4 regions of the Pseudoalteromonas sp. NEC-BIFX-2020_002 genome follow, and region 4 is predicted to be linked to each of the others. Evidence: predicted binding sites of a transcription regulator. Region 4 holds the regulator's gene; each other region holds the start of a gene.

The links. The regulator sigma-54, encoded in region 4, starts transcription at its own class of promoters, with help from an activator protein. The targets are predictions, from matches to a motif close to GTTGGCACGNNNNTNGNNT.
Region 1: HJP15_RS17225 (DUF2726 domain-containing protein) is a predicted target of sigma-54. The motif match lies at 2,604-2,622, and genes of this name have one in related genera.
Region 2: HJP15_RS19415 (EF-hand domain-containing protein) is a predicted target of sigma-54. The motif match lies at 2,691-2,709, and genes of this name have one in related genera.
Region 3: flgB (flagellar basal body rod protein FlgB) is a predicted target of sigma-54. The motif match lies at 2,647-2,665, and genes of this name have one in related genera.

What each region holds. Positions count from the first base shown of each region.
Region 1 is NZ_JABEPJ010000018.1:10,921-15,137, forward strand. It holds gene arcB (aerobic respiration two-component sensor histidine kinase ArcB) at 1-1,432, opposite strand, end outside; gene folE2 (GTP cyclohydrolase FolE2) at 1,639-2,559, shown strand; gene HJP15_RS17225 (DUF2726 domain-containing protein) at 2,663-3,256, shown strand; gene mtnN (5'-methylthioadenosine/S-adenosylhomocysteine nucleosidase) at 3,367-4,074, shown strand; gene HJP15_RS17235 (cobalamin biosynthesis protein CobD/CbiB) at 4,076-4,217, shown strand, end outside.
Region 2 is NZ_JABEPJ010000023.1:47,010-51,226, reverse strand. It holds gene rsmB (16S rRNA (cytosine(967)-C(5))-methyltransferase RsmB) at 1-307, shown strand, start outside; gene trkA (Trk system potassium transporter TrkA) at 324-1,700, shown strand; gene HJP15_RS19425 (EF-hand domain-containing protein) at 1,806-2,021, opposite strand; gene HJP15_RS19420 (EF-hand domain-containing protein) at 2,110-2,322, opposite strand; gene HJP15_RS19415 (EF-hand domain-containing protein) at 2,394-2,606, opposite strand; gene HJP15_RS19410 (OsmC family protein) at 3,098-3,583, opposite strand; gene HJP15_RS19405 (DUF998 domain-containing protein) at 3,599-4,192, opposite strand.
Region 3 is NZ_JABEPJ010000003.1:12,202-16,418, reverse strand. It holds gene flgE (flagellar hook protein FlgE) at 1-1,015, opposite strand, end outside; gene HJP15_RS04365 (flagellar hook assembly protein FlgD) at 1,075-1,755, opposite strand; gene flgC (flagellar basal body rod protein FlgC) at 1,769-2,200, opposite strand; gene flgB (flagellar basal body rod protein FlgB) at 2,203-2,613, opposite strand; gene HJP15_RS04350 (CheR family methyltransferase) at 2,764-3,594, opposite strand; gene HJP15_RS04345 (chemotaxis protein) at 3,615-4,217, opposite strand, start outside.
Region 4 is NZ_JABEPJ010000013.1:1,896-6,112, reverse strand. It holds gene lptB (LPS export ABC transporter ATP-binding protein) at 1-649, shown strand, start outside; gene HJP15_RS14640 (RNA polymerase factor sigma-54) at 716-2,212, shown strand; gene hpf (ribosome hibernation promoting factor) at 2,242-2,529, shown strand; gene HJP15_RS14630 (PTS sugar transporter subunit IIA) at 2,534-2,986, shown strand; gene rapZ (RNase adapter RapZ) at 3,007-3,849, shown strand; gene HJP15_RS14620 (HPr family phosphocarrier protein) at 3,864-4,136, shown strand.

The DNA.
Region 1 (4,217 bases), on a different contig from region 4:
CACTGACTAAAGCTTTTGTTACCGCTAAGCCAATGCCTGAACCAATAGCATTAGTCCCTTTTAAATCCGGTGCTTTATAGTACATATCAAAAATTCGATGCAACTGCTCTTGTGGTATTCCCTGCCCTGTATCTGTAATACTCATAACCAACCATGGGCCGCATGCTCTATTTTCTCTACGACATTCAAGCTGTACTTGACCTTGTTTAGTAAACTTAACGGCGTTATTTATAAGGTTCCATACCACTTGACGTAAACGTGTGGGGTCAAGCTTTGCATATACATCCAACATACCTTTTCGTTGAATTTCAAACTCCAAACCTTTTTGTTCAGCTATTAATCCTGCAAAATTTACCACATCATTAATAAAGTCAGATACATTAATTGAGTCGGTAACAATATCAAGTTGTTCACGGTCAATTTTATCTAGATCAATAATGTCATTAAAAATATTGCCGAGTGTTTCTGCACTAGAAAATACCGTGTTACACCAGCTGCGCTGCTGTTTATCAAGCTCAGTATCAAGCAGCATTCGTGTTAAACCAACAATACCATTGAGTGGGGTTCGCAATTCATGGCTCAAAGTGGCAATAAATTTCCCTTTGTCTTTATAGGCAGTTTCAAGTGCTTGCGCTGCCTCTTTACGGCTAGTGATATCACGTCCAAATGCCAATAGCCCAATATATTCACCATCATCATTGATAAACGGTAATTTACGCATTTCAAACCAACGCTTTTCACTCCCTACCGGATATTCCACATCAAGCGTTAAGGCGGTATGAGTTTCTTCGACTTTATTATCGGTGATTAATACTTCAGGTAAAAAATGGGTTGGGTAAATTTCTTCTGCGGTTTTACCAATTAGTTCAAGACTTGATTTACCCATTACTTGTTCAAACATTTTATTACACCCAGCAAAAACGCCATTATTATCTCGGTAATAAAACAAGTCAGGAGAGGAGTCGACAATAGATCGTAATAACATACCTTGTTGCGCGAGCTCTTGTTGTGTCTTTTTACGCTCTGCAATTTCGTGTCTGAGCTCTTCGATTGCACGATGCTTGGCATGAAAAGCCATTTTCCGCTCATCTATCTCAATATTCAAGCGACTAATATTGTCTTTTAGTGTTTGATTTAAAAGCTTTTCTTGTTTAGTTGCCGTGTCTAAATAAGCATAGGATGCATCTAGCTGACGTATGGAGTTAATCAGCACGCTTATAATAATAGGAGAAACCACCGCAGTAAAAAAAACCACGGCAAATATATCAACTAACATTACCTCGCCAACAGCGACATAATAAAACATGCAAGATAAAATCAACGACACCACTATTAATAACGCATAGCAAATTGCTGCGGTTTTAAGCTCACCGAATCGGGTAATGGAACTGGAAAGTATTCGAGCCCAGGGACTCAAAGAAGAATCGATCATATATAAATCTGTCTCTTGGCTATGCGTTTAAACTTGGCAAACTTCGTAGCTATCAAAAATAACTAACATCTACGCATATTTTAGCATTTTTACATTAGCAATTTTCATGTTCCGCGACGAAAACAGAAAATTTTCATCTACCACGTATTTTTAAATTATTTCGTGTAAAATACTGCGCTTTACAATTGCCAACAACGAGACTTGCAATGCAAACCAACATGCCCGATATAGCAGATACGGCTCCCGCCTTACAAACTGGTAAATTAGACTGGGTTGGTATGGCTGATATTGAACTGCCGTTTATTTTTGAATCTCGGGGTCTTGCGCCTGTAAACGTTAATGCAAAAGCTCGCGCCTTTGTTAATCTTCACAAAGAAGATGCAAAAGGCATTCATATGTCGCGATTGTTTTTAGCATTAGATACCTTATCTACCGAACAACATGTTAACCCTAGTACCCTATCACAAGCTTTGGATACTTTTATTTCAAGCCATGAAGGGCTGAGTGATCAAGCAAAAATTGAATTTAAATTTGAGCTTCCACTGCGCAGAAAGTCACTTTTAAGCGGTAAAGCTGGCTGGAAAAGCTACCCTATCACTCTAGAGGCAAAAATTGACCGCGGGCAACTAAGCTTTGAACTAAGCCTTGATGTAACTTATTCGTCAACATGCCCATGCTCAGCGGCACTAGCGCGCCAACTTATTCAAAATGCCTTTGTGGAAAAATTTAACCAACAACCACTTAATCACGAAGAAGTAATTAATTGGCTTGGTAGTACAGATGGCATAATCGCAACGCCGCACTCACAACGCTCTATTGCTAACGTCAAAATTAAGTTAGATCGTAATATTACTGAATTTGATATTTTAAGCCTGGTAGATACACTCGAAAATGAGCTTAAAACCCCTGTTCAGGCTGCGGTTAAACGTGAAGATGAGCAAGAGTTTGCTCGCTTAAACGGTCAAAACCTGATGTTTTGCGAAGATGCGGCACGGAAAATAAAAGCCGTACTAGAAAGTGAACAATACGCTGATTACTGGTTACAAATAAATCATTACGAGTCACTGCATGCCCATGATGCTGTTGCAATTGCAGTTAAAGGCGTTGCCAATGGTTATCAACCTTAATATAAACCATACCCGTTTAATATAAATACGTAACACCACAACACTTAGGCACACAAATTGCTTTGTAATTTACAGTGTCAATTTGTTGTTGTGGAGTTACCGTATGGAATTCGCTTTATTATCAATTTTAGTTTTAGTCGTAGGGGCATCTGTTGTTGCGTCAAAGTTTACCGATGATGGCGGAAACCCTTACCCTTTCACCCGTAAAGATAGTGTATTTACGCAAGTTGAAAGTGCCTTTTTAAATCTTTTAGAACGTGCTGTTGGCGATCAATACAAGATTGTTAGCCGCGTTAAATTAATTGATATCATTGATTGCAAACATGGCTTATCGCCTAAAGCAAAACGTGCAGCTATTGCTAAAGCAAAGAACAAACAACTGGATTACGTATTAATCGATAAAGAAAAAATGACTATCGTTGCCGCTGTTGATTTAGTTAACAATGCAAATAAAGATGGCCACAAAGCGCAGCGCGATTGGTTTGTAAATGGTGCATTAGAGGCCGCTGGTATCCCGCATATTCGTATGAAAGTAAAATCGGGTTATCGCCCAAGCGAAGTACGAGACGCCATTATGTTTAAATTAGGCAAACCTGCTGCACCGAGTATTCGCCCAAGCCGAAATAGAGTGACCAAACCAGCAGTGTTATCTCCTTCGCAAGCAAAAGCCCATTCGACTGCACTAGCTGAAATATAGCAGCATCGGTAAAAACAAAATGCGAGTTTAGGCTCGCATTTTTTGTTTGTTTTACCCTACTCCCATTTTTGCAGTATAATCTAGCCATCTAATTCGAGGAATTTTAAATTATGAATGTTGGTATTATTGGCGCAATGGAGCCAGAAGTTAAAATTTTGCGTGAAGCGATGCAAAATCCACAAACTCTAACTAAAGCAGGTTTTACTTTTTATACTGGTGAGCTAGCAGGTAACACTGTTACTCTAGTCCAATCAGGTATTGGTAAAGTAGCGTCAAGTATTGCAACAACACTGTTAATTGATAACTTTAAACCTGATTGCGTGATCAATACGGGTTCTGCCGGTGGTTTTGATCCGTCATTAAGCGTGGGTGATGTTGTTATTTCTTCTGAAGTTCGTCATCACGATGTTGATGTAACCGCATTTGGTTACGAAATTGGCCAAGTGCCACAAATGCCAGCGGGTTTTGCCGCGCATCCTAAGCTAATTGACGCTGCGCAACAAAGTATTGAAAGCATTAGTGACGTTAAAACGTTGATTGGCTTAATTTGCACAGGCGATTCATTTATGTGTGACCCTGTACGTATTGATAAAGCCCGCGCTGACTTTCCTACAATGCTTGCCGTAGAAATGGAAGGCGCAGCTATTGCACAGGCCTGCTTTACACTTGAAACACCATTTGTTGTGATCCGCTCAATGTCTGACATTGCAGGCAAAGAGTCACCACAATCATTTGAAGAATATCTAGAAACCGCTTCAATTAACTCATCAAAAATGGTGCTCGCGTTACTAGAGAAGTTAACTGCGGTAACTCTATAACGTGTTACCCAATTTAGTTCAGCAACATTTGGACTTTATTGTATTTATATTAGCGCTCCTGAGTGAGCGCTTTTTACCTCTGGTCAGTTGGTATCACCCCAATACATTTTTAACGGCCGTTTTTACTGCGCTTGGTAAACGTG
Region 2 (4,217 bases), on a different contig from region 4:
CCGCCGCCACCCTGACATAAAATGGTTGCGCCGTGCCTCTGATATCAATGATCTTGCAACATTACAAGGTGATATTCTAAATAACATTTGGCCGTTACTTAAGCCCGGTGGTACCTTAATTTATGCAACGTGCTCGGTATTACCACAAGAAAACCAATTACAAGTTGCTAAGTTTTTAGCAAACAACAATGACGTTGAGCATATTCCGCTACATGATAACGACACGCCAGCAAACCCAGGTCTGCAATTGCTGCCCGGTGAAAGCGACGGTTTCTATTATGCCAAACTTGTAAAAAAACACTCATAAGAAGCTCAAGTAAACCATGAAAATAATCATACTCGGTGCTGGACAAGTAGGCGGAACGCTCGCTGAAAACCTCGTAGGTGAACAAAACGAAATCACGGTTGTTGATATTGATGGCAACCGTTTACGTGAGTTGCAAGATAAGTACGACCTGCAAGGTGTGACAGGACACAGTGCACACCCAGACGTACTACGCCGCGCCGGTGCGGAAGACGCCGATATGATAATAGCAGTGACCAGTTCAGATGAAGTGAACATGGTCGCTTGCCAAGTTGCTTACAGTATATTTAAAACGCCCACTAAAATTGCACGTATTCGCTCAGAGCAATACCTAAAGTACCGTGAAAAATTATTTCAAAATGATGATTTACCGGTTGATCACTACATTGCACCCGAGCAATTGGTCACCAAGTATATTCGTCGCTTGATTGACTACCCAGGGGCTTTACAGGTTTTGCAGTTTGGTGATGGCATGCTCTCGTTAGTGGCTGTTAAAGCATACTACGGTGGCTTATTGGTTGGTTATGCGCTATCAGCCTTAAAAGAGCATATTCCTAACGTTGAAACGCGTGTTGCTGCCATTTATCGCCAAGGTAAAGCAATAAAGCCACTCGGCACCACCGTTATTGAAGCAGATGATGAAGTATTCTTCCTCGCTGCAACTAAGCACATTCGAGCAGTAATGAATGAGCTACAGAAGCTCGAGCGTTCATACAAAAAAATTATGATCGCAGGTGGCGGTAATATCGGTGCAGGGCTTGCCCGTTCACTTGAAAAAAATCACAGTGTAAAGTTACTCGAACGCAGTAAAGAGCGTGCCGAGCAGCTGTCTGAAATGCTCGATAACACCGTGGTGTTTTGTGGGGATGCATCCGATCAAGAGCTGCTATCGGAAGAGCACATAGAACAAGTTGATGTGTTTATTGCGGTGACTAATGACGATGAAGCAAACATCATGTCGGCCATGCTTGCCAAACGCATGGGTGCACAAAAAACCATGGTGCTTATTCAGCGCGGTGCGTATGTTGATTTAGTGCAAGGTGGTGAAATTGATATCGCCATTTCACCGCAACAAGCAACAATTTCAGCGCTGCTTACTCATGTTCGCCGTGGTGACATTGTAAATGTGTATTCTTTACGTAAAGGTGCGGCAGAAGCGATTGAGGCTGTTGCCCATGGCGACGAAAACACATCAAAGGTTGTAGGGCGTGCAATTGCTGATATCAAGCTTCCTGCAGGGACTACTATTGGTGCAATCGTTCGTAACGATGATGTATTAATTGCGCACGACGACACGGTTATTCACTCTGGTGATCACGTTATCATGTTTTTAATTGATAAAAAGCATATCAACGTCGTTGAAAAACTATTCCAAGTAAGTGCTATTTTCTTATAAGAAAATATGCTTTATATACCGGTTCAATTAAAAAAGCAGCTTAAGTTAAGCTGCTTTTTACGTATATGAAGTGAAGTGTTCATTTTATTTTCCGCTAAGGAAAGCTTATTGTGCCTTGGCGAATTCTTCTTTTGATAACTCACCGTTTTGATCAGTATCTAAGTCTGCAAATATCTCTACAAGGCGTGTATTTACCGATGCCTCTTCTTTGGAAATAGCACCATTACCATCGGTATCAAATGATTCAAAGGTAACCGCAGCAAATGCTGCTGATGAAGCTGCAAGGGCCAAAATAGCAAATGTTGTATTAATATGTTTCATCGTTTTATTCCTCATAAATAAAAAGTAGTATTTTTACTTTTCATTATATTGGTATCGAAAATCTCTTTAAGAAATCACTTTATAAAAATTAAGCTTTTGCAAACTCTTCTACAGAAAGCTCACCATTCCCATCGGTATCTAGTTCAGAGAATAAGCTTATTAGCTCTGCATCCACTGATGCTTCGCTTTGGCTGATTGCGCCGCTGCCATCAACATCTAACGTGTCAAAGTCGGTTGCAGCGAATGCTGCTGAAGATGATGCTAATGCGATAAGTGCTAATGTTTTATTTAATGTATTCATAGTTATATTCCTTCAAATTTACAATGCTTGGTTTCAAGCTCGCCAGCTAAACGCTGGCACTAAGGTTAACGTTACGCGTTCGAGAACTCTTCTTTTGAAAGCTCACCGTTACCGTCGGTATCTAATTCGGCAAATTTGCTCATTAAATCTGCATCCACTGATGCTTCGCTTTGGCTGATTGCGCCACTGCCATCAACATCTAACGTGTCAAAGTCGGTTGCAGCGAATGCTGCTGAAGATGATGCTAATGCGATAAGTGCTAATGTTTTATTTAATGTATTCATCGTTATATTCCTTCAATATTTATGTTTACGAACGCTATATAAACTACCGAGGGCAATCTCATTTCGTTCAATACAAGCTAACTATTACAACTTCGGTGCCAACTCTAAATAGTTATTTAAAATCATGATGTTGATAGTTAAAAAGGAAGAATAAAAAGGTTTAACCACTCTTTTTTGTGGCCAATTAGCAACAAGTCACTTTACATAAAAATTAAATCAATAATAATCAATAGCTTAGTTTTTTAATAAATGACACAGTTTTATCTTTCATACGCTTTTTTAGCTCACTTTTAGAGTGTCTAAAATCGTATTGCAACTGAATAGCCATAGTTTAAAAAATAAACCTGTAAAACAACAAGCTTAAGACTTTGATTTTAATTGATTTAAAAATATATTTTAACAGAAAAGAAAATAACGGAGCTGGTTTTTGCTTAAAAGTGTGGTTTGTTGCCATTGTGCGAAATCACAATGGCAAAGCGGTTAAATTTTGCTTATAACCGAGTGTCTCTAAAATAGACAATGTCAGTGACTATTTTAGTTTTTACTGAGTTGGCAATAAAACACAATTCATGCGCTTGGTGATGAAAAGATTCCAGTTGCTCAAAGCTCAACGCTTGCCCCTCTGACGGTGTTACCTTCGGCTTTAATGTAACCAGTGTCATAGCGACTTTACCCGCATCGTCTTTTTCCATCACGCCGACAGCATTATCAATATAACTATCAATTTTAATTTTATGTTTTGCAGCAATAGATAAAAAGAACAACATATGGCAGCTCGACAACGAAGCGATAAATGCCTCCTCTGGATCGACATTTTCAGCAACCGAATACGGTAGTGGCACTATATGCGGAGAAGATGATGCCGCCACGCTTAGACCACCATCAAACTCCCACTGATGAGATCGACTGTATTTGTTATCTATAAACAATTCATCTGCTTTACGCGTCCAGTCAATTTTCACTAGATACTCTGACATTTCAATTCCTCTTATTTAGATCACCCACGAAAATGCACTTAGCCACAATAGCTGAATACCATAAGATACACGCTGATAAACCCCTGCGTGCTTTCTTGCCTTAAACGCTTTAGCCAACAACACTAAAAAGTAAATTGTAAATCCGGCCGACACCGCTGAAAACCACCGAAAAATAACCGACACACTCCCACTAAAAACCACCAGCAACGGCGCAATTAGCAATGAAAGTAACATAATAAAACCAGCCCAAGAGTGGATATTGCAACTCACAGTTGGCGTTTTTATATAAGGATCTGCATCCATAGGGAAATAACCAGCCACCCAAGTTCCTATACCATGAACAATGACTAGCCAAGCAACTAGATTAATGAGTATAGATGCGTCATCAAATGCAAGAACATGCCAGCCAAATAGGCAAAAAAGTATGCCTAGTGGGTAATTGTTTATAAGGGGAGATAATTTTTCTGTAGGGCTACCAGTGGCACCAAGCTCACTGCAAAATTGTTTTCTATGACTGTAATTTGGGTAAAACCGACCAGCCACATAAACACCTACCACAATCCATATACTGGCTATAATTGCGGCGTACGAAGAAATTAGCGATAACATTACTCACCTCCATGTATGAATTAAC
Region 3 (4,217 bases), on a different contig from region 4:
CAATATCAATCCCCGCTAAACGCCCCACTGTTGCACCATCTTGCTCAAGTGCTTTAACTTCAAAACGACTTGCGTATTGAGTTGGTACTTTATTACTCGTACCTGCAGAGTCACGCCAATTTACCGTAATTTCGTTCGGAAATTGTGCGCCATTACTCAATAAAGTGCTTAAACCTGCCGCAGCACCTGATGGCAATACTACATCAGGAAAAGTTGTTTCTGGCGCTGCTACATCAGGTAAACCTGCGGCAGTAAATTGCAATGAATCAATCGGGGTATGTGCTCCAGTTGCTGTTGCAGCACCCGTTATATCAAACGGTTGTTTATCCATCGTGGCATAAACACTCCAGCTATTTGCATTGGTCGCAGGATCTTGCTTTACAAAAAATAACTGCGCAACGTGAGGTTGACCTAGCGAATCATAAATTGTTGTAGACGTTGACGAGTTATAACTCGTGCTATCGGTAGGATCAAATGTAGAAGTAGTAGGCACATCTGAACGCGAATCTAAATTCATTGAGCTATAAATATTGCTCGTATGACGCGGTGCTCCTGATGCATCAGGGATCTGAATCGGTGAAGTCGTACTTAAACTTACAGATGTTGTATTGCCTGTAGAAGGGTCAACAGGGAAGCCTTGCAAGTAATTACCACGTGCATCAACAACAAAGTTATCTTTATTGAGCTTAAAAGCACCTGCACGAGAATATGAAAAATCTTGCGATGCTATATCTTCACTCATTGCAAAATAACCTTCACCCGTGATTGCTAAATCTAATGAGTTTTGAGTAAACTTAAGTGAACCTTGGTGGAATTGTTGCGCCACCATGGTGGTTTGTACACCATCACCATTTTTTGTTTTGCCCGAGCTAAAAACTGACGATGCATACACATCAGCAAATTCAGCGCGCGACTCTTTAAAACCGGTCGTATTTACGTTAGCAATATTATTTGCAGTTACATCCAAATCTTTTTGTGCGGCTGCAATGCCAGTTAATGCAATATTGAAGCTCATAATTCACCTCTAATCTGTCAATGTTTAGCCGAAAGAAGGCTAACTAATTATTAAAATTTCTACGCGATTTCTGCAACGTCAGTTAGCCTAACCGCACCTTCTTTTGTGTTAACGATAATGCCATTAGCACCATTAATATTCACACTTTCGATATTCTTAAAAGTTGCAACAGGTAAACTTGTAAACTCACCATTAAGCTGCCCTTCTGCTTTAATTTTGTACTCACCTGGAGGTAAACGTTCCCCATCGGCATTTTTACCATCCCATGCAAAACGCACAGCACCCGCTGGTTGAGCCCCCATATCAATGGTACGTACCAACTGCCCTGAAGAATCTTCGATTCGTAGCATCAAGCTTTCAACGGGGCCTTCAGCAACAGCAGTCCCGCGAGCATCACCTGTGTCATTCAAATCTAACTTATCAGACTCTAATAACGCCTGCTTACCCACTAGAGTTGAGGCTTGTAATGCTGAATTCGATGTCATTGACGCTGCCAGTGACTGAAAGTTGCTATTTAAATTCGAGATCCCTTCAGCCATAGTAAAACTGGTCATCTGTGCGATCATCTGATCATTGTCGGCCGGCTTACTAGGATCTTGAAATGACAACTGTTGAGTTAGCAGCGAGAAAAAATCTTCTTGCGTTAACTCATCGCTTTTTTGCTCGCTCGCTACCTGTTTATCTTGCCACTTGAGCGAATCTAAATAGGTTGACGATGCTGTGCTGATATCGTTACTCATAACCTTTCCTCAATTACCGCTGCCCAAGCAACAGTGTTTTGCTTAACATTTGCTTTGCTGCATCAGCAACTTGCACATTTGTTTGATAAGAGCGTGAGGCAGAAATCATATTAGCCATTTCTTCAACAACGTTAACATTAGGTTTGTAGATATAACCATTTTCATCCGCACTTGGATGGTTCGGGTTATATTCTATTTGCAGTGGCTTATTACTCTCCACGATCCCTAATACTTTTACGCCAACAGACGACCCCTGTTTGTTGCCGTGCGATTCCGATGCTTTACTCAACTCCGCAGCAAACACAGCGTGGCGTGCTCGATAAGTCTTGTCTTGGCTTGAGCTAATAGTATTGGCATTAGAAATATTACTGGCTGTGGTATTTAAGCGTACATTCTGTGCACTCATACCTGTACCTGAAATATCGAAAACGTTATATAAACTCATGCTTAGGCTCCTTGACTACCGAGGGCTTTTTTAAGGCCTTTAATTTTACCGCTCATAAACTGCAGGCTTGCCTGATACTCTAATGAGTTCTTTGTATACAAGTTTCGTTCCACTTGTATATCCACTGAGTTACCATCACCTGTATCTGTTTGATTTGGCGAGCGAAACATTTCACTATTACCTACATAACGACTGCCGCCGGCAATGTGTTTAGCGTTGGTTGTTACCATGCTGTTGCCGCTTTGCTGGTGGCTTTTTGCCGTTTTAAGTGCAGACGCAAAATCGATATCTTTCGCTTTATAGCCTGGCGTATCAGCATTAGCGATATTGGTTGCTAATAACTCTGCTCGCTGCGAACGGATCAACATTGCGTGAGGATGCACCCCAAATGCTTTATCAAAACTGATAGCCATAACCATCTCCAAAAAATTGACTTAAGTTGATTAATGCAAAAGACGAGCCAGTTTAATGAACACAATAAAGGAAGGATTAACTTATTAATTATAAAGAAAAACGGTGCTTATACGGCACCGTTTTTTTAGGAGTAGCTAGAAGTGAATTAGTTATTTTTTTTGATAAATAATTCCAGGGTTGCACCTAACCATATCAAACTCATCACTGAGTCCCGACATTGACTCTGACGCTCCTAAAAACAAAAAGCCCTTAGGGTTAAGCGCTTGAGCAAATTGGGCAATAATTTTTGCTTTCACTTCAGGTGAAAAATAAATCAATACGTTACGGCAAAAAATAATATCAAACTTCCCCATCAGCGCATACGAGTCCAATAAATTTAGGTGTCTAAAACTAACCAGTTTTTTAATAGGATCAACAACCTGCGCCATGCCATTGCCGCTGTCTTTAAAAAACTTTTTACGGCGCTCTACTGACAAACCACGAGCTAAAGCGAGTGAATCATATTCTGCATGTTTACACATATCTAGCATCGTATTAGAAATATCAGTACCAATTATCTGAGCACCCATTTTTAATACACCAGGCTGCTTAGCCTGAAATTCAGCAACCGACATTGCAATTGAGTAAGGCTCCTGCCCAGAAGAGCTCGCCGCAGACCATATTTTTAATGGCCTACGTAACTCTTTATGCTCAGGAAACAATTTAGATTGCAATAACTCAAAAGGATATTGATCCCTGAACCAAAGTGTTTCATTTGTTGTCATTGCATCAACAACTGCAGCGCGTAACTGACGCTCATGTGGGCTGAGTGTTTTACTAACCAATTGCGAAAGCGATTCAACTTTAAAGCGCACCATTAAAGGCGCAAGTCTGCTTTTAACTAAATAAAGCTTATTATCGCCTAACACAATGCCGCATTGTTGCTCTAAAAAAGAACGAAATTGATTATACTCGCCTTGCTCTAAATGCTTATTTTCCAAAGTAACACCACCTATCAGAATTAGTCACAATGAACCCATTTTTTTACTGCTGTTGCCAATTCATCTGGGTTAAATTTTGCAATAAAGTCATCAGCACCGACTTTTTCAATCATTGCTTGATTAAACACACCACTAAGCGATGTATGTAAAATAACATGTAACGGCGCAAGTTTTGGATCAGCTTTAATTTCAGCGGTAAGAGTATAGCCGTCCATTTCAGGCATTTCTACATCAGAAATCAACAAACCAACACGTTCAGTAATATCATGTTTGCAATCAAGTTCTGCAATTTCACGAAGACGAATTAATGCCTCTTTACCATTTTTAGCGAGTTCAGTTTGAACACCTAAGGGTTCCAGAGCACGTTTTACTTGGTTACGCGCAACGGCTGAGTCATCAGCAATAAAGACGATACGCTCACCTAAGTCTTTTTGAATTTCACCATCACTAGCGATTTCGGCGCTAACTTCTGTATTTACAGGGCAGATTTCATTCAAGATTTTTTCTACATCAAGAATTTCAACCAACTCATTTTCAATTTCGGTCACTGCCGTTAAATATGAATATCGACCAGCCCCAGATGGCGGCGGCATTATTTTTTCCCAATTCATATTAACAATACG
Region 4 (4,217 bases):
CAGCGCTGGTAGCATTGTTGGCTTACTTGGCCCTAATGGCGCAGGCAAAACCACCACTTTTTACATGATTGTAGGATTAGTGCCAAGCGACAAAGGTAAAATAAGCATAGATGATAACGACATCACCTTATTACCAATGCACAGCCGTGCACGTTTAGGGATTGGCTATTTACCGCAAGAATCTTCGATATTTCGCAAACTGACCGTTTACCAAAACCTGATGGCGATACTCGAAACCCGTAAAGAGCTAAATAAACAAGCTCGTGAAGAAGCGCTTGATGGCTTACTTGATGAATTTAGCATTCAGCACATCCGCGATAGTCAAGGTATGGCATTATCTGGTGGTGAACGCCGTCGCGTTGAAATTGCTCGCGCTTTAGCCGCAAACCCTAAATTTATCCTATTAGATGAGCCTTTTGCTGGCGTTGATCCTATTTCGGTGTTAGATATAAAGAAGATTATTGAACATCTTAAAAACCGTGGGATAGGCGTACTTATTACCGACCACAATGTACGAGAAACCCTTGATGTTTGTGAAAAAGCCTACATAGTTTCTCATGGGGAGTTAATTGCATCAGGCACTCCTGAGCATGTACTTGCCGACCAAACAGTCCGCGACGTTTATTTGGGTGAGCAATTTAGGCTATAAAGCCACGCCCGGCTAAGGTTCTGCTAGACTTAATTATGACAACAATAAAAGGATTGTTAGAGATACATGAGGCAATCACTCCAGCTGCGCATGGGCCAGCAACTTACAATGACACCACAGCTACAACAAGCTATTCGTTTGTTACAGTTGAGCACATTAGATCTTCAACAAGAGATCCAAGAAGCACTAGATAGCAATCCATTACTTGAGGTCGATGAAAATGACTTTGGTGATGAATCAGGTGGTAAGAACGAACAAAAACAAGATACTGATGATCAAACTGTCAGTGCCTCAGCTGATGACACGCCAAGTGAATACGAACAAGAAAGCAGTGAAGCGCTAGCAAAAGATACCGTAAGCGACGAAATGGCGATGGATGTTACATGGGATGAATACATGAGCGCCGCACCAAGCTCTTCATCAGGGCCAATGCCTGAAGATGAATCTATTTATCAAGGCGCTTCATCTGAAACCCTCCACGATCACCTTATGTGGCAACTACAGCTGACTCATTTTAGTCCGACTGACGAAGCTATCGCGATAGCCATTGTCGAAGCGGTTGATGACTCAGGTATTCTTACACTAAGCTGTGAAGACATTGCTGAAAGCCTAAACAAAGGTAATAACGAAGAAGAAATTGAACTTGATGAAGTTCAAGCGGTATTAAAGCGTATTCAGTTATTTGATCCGGTCGGTATTGCTGCACGCAGCCTACCTGAATGTTTATGTATTCAGCTAAATCAATTTGATCCTGCAACGCCTTGGATTGCCGAAACAAAAATGATTTTAACTGATCATATCGATTTATTAGCTAGTCGCGACTATCGTACTTTGATGAAAAAGACTAAGCTAAAGGAAGATGAACTAAAAGAAGTAATGACACTCATCCACAGCCTTAATCCAAAGCCTGCGGATACCATAGTTCGAGAAGAGTCAGAGTACGTTATTCCCGACGTGTCAGTGAAAAAAATTAAAGGCCGCTGGGTGGTAGAGCTCAACCCAGATAGCATGCCAAAAATTAGAGTTAACAGCCAATATGCGGCGATGTCGCGCTCAGTAAAATCGAGCACTGACAGCCAATTTATTCGCTCTCATTTACAAGAAGCTAAATGGTTTATAAAAAGCCTAGAAAGTCGTAATGACACATTACTCAAAGTAACTAACTGCATTGTTAAACAGCAGCAAGGTTTTTTTGAGCATGGCCCCGAGGCTATGCGACCTATGGTATTAAACGATGTTGCTGAAATGGTTGAAATGCATGAATCAACAATCTCCCGGGTAACAACCCAGAAGTACATGCATACACCACGTGGTATTTTTGAGTTAAAGTATTTTTTCTCAAGCCATGTCAGTACCGAAAATGGCGGAGAATGCTCATCGACAGCAATTCGTGCACTCATAAAAAAATTGATTGCAGCAGAAAACTCAGCTAAACCATTGAGTGATAGTAAAATTGCAGATATATTGGCAGAGCAAGGTATCAAAGTAGCTAGACGAACAATAGCAAAGTACCGTGAATCGCTAGCTATTCCACCGTCAAATCAACGTAAAAGCTTGATTTAAGGCGTAAAACCACAAGAAGGAAAATGCTTATGCAACTAAATTTAACTGGTCGTCACGTAGAAATTACTGATTCATTAAGAGACTATGTAAACAATAAGTTTGCGAAGCTTGAGAGGCATTTTGATCACATCAACAATGTCCATGTTATTCTTGACGTAGAAAAGCTCAACCAAAAAGCAGAAGCAACATTACATGTCAGTGGCGCAGAGCTATTTGCCTCAACGCAGCACCAGGACATGTATGCCGCGATTGACGGGCTCATCGATAAACTCGACCGTCAAGTTATCAAACACAAAGAGAAGCACGCTCGACACTAACACTATGAAACTAAGTTCACTTACTTGTCAGGACTGCAGTAAAGCTGCGGTCCTTTTTAATAGCAAAAAACGTATCCTCGAATTTATCAGCCAATTGGCTCATGAACGGCTTCCTCACTTATCACAACAAGACATATTGAGTGCTCTATTAAATAGAGAAAAATTAGGTAGTACAGGTATTGGCCGTGGTATCGCGATCCCGCATGGTCGTATGAGTGGCGCACAAGAACCACTCGCTTTAATTTTAGTAAGCGAACAACCAATCAATTTTGATGCCATTGATAATCGCCCCGTCGATATTTTTGTTGCACTCATCGTACCTGATGGTGACAGTGAACTTCATTTAAAGACGTTGGCTACAATTGCTGATAAACTCAACGACAAAGAGTTTTGTAAACAAATACGTAGCGCAAAAACAGACCAAGATCTATATCAAGTCATTGTTGAACAGTCGTAGTTAAAAGAAGGAGAGTTTACATGGAATTAATTATCATCAGTGGGCGCTCAGGGTCAGGTAAATCTGTCGCTTTGCGTGTATTAGAAGACCTTGGCTATTATTGTGTTGATAATATCCCTGTAAACTTATTACCGTCGTTAGTACGTAGTGTATCTGATAACTACGATAAGATTGCCGTCAGTATTGATGTGCGTAACTTACCCAAAGAACAGCAAGAGTTTAATGATATTCTTGAGTATCTTCCGGGGTTTGCAAACCCAACTCTATTTTATCTAGACAGTGACGACCAAACGCTCATTAAGCGCTTTTCTGAAACACGCCGTTTACACCCACTTTCTTTAGATTCACTGCCACTTGATTTAGCCATTAAACAAGAAAAAGTGCTCTTAGATGTACTTATCACTCGCGCCGACTTTATTCTTGATACAACCGATTTAAGTGTCCACCAGCTGGCTGAATCAATTCGCGAAAAAATCTTAGGCAAAAAAGATAAAAAACTGATCATTACATTTGAGTCATTTGGTTTTAAGCATGGCATTCCTAAGGGAGCTGATTATGTATTTGATGCGCGCTTTTTACCAAACCCACACTGGGAACCTGAATTAAAGCCACTAACAGGGCTTGATCAACCGGTAAAAGATTATTTAGCGAGTCACAGCATAGTGCAAAAATTCACATGGCAAATTCAAACTTTTATGCAAACATGGTTACCACACCTTGAACGCAATAATCGTAGCTACTTAACAATTGCAATCGGCTGTACCGGTGGACAACATCGTTCAGTGTATTTAGCACAAACCATTGGCGAAAGCTTTGCAATGAGCCATAGTAATGTAAAAATTCGCCATCGCGAACAAGAATAAACGAAGAGAAACCAATGCGTTTAGAAGATACATTTTTAATAGAAAATAAGCTTGGTTTACACGCCCGTGCAGCCAGTGTATTAGCGCAACTAGCCGTGCAGTTCGATGCCAGTATTACGCTTCATCAAGATAACAAAGAAGCCGCTGGAGATAGCGTATTAGGCTTAATGTTACTTGAAAGTAGCCAAGGAAAAGAAGTAAAAGTAGTGTGCGAAGGCCCCGATGCAGAACCCGCACTAGCGGCAATAGGGCAACTTATTGCACAGAAATTTAACGAGCAAGAATAGCTCGTAGTATCGCTTTACAAATTGCGATAAACTGAATAAGCATGTTGGTTATAACAATCAGCCTGCTTAATTATCGAAGTC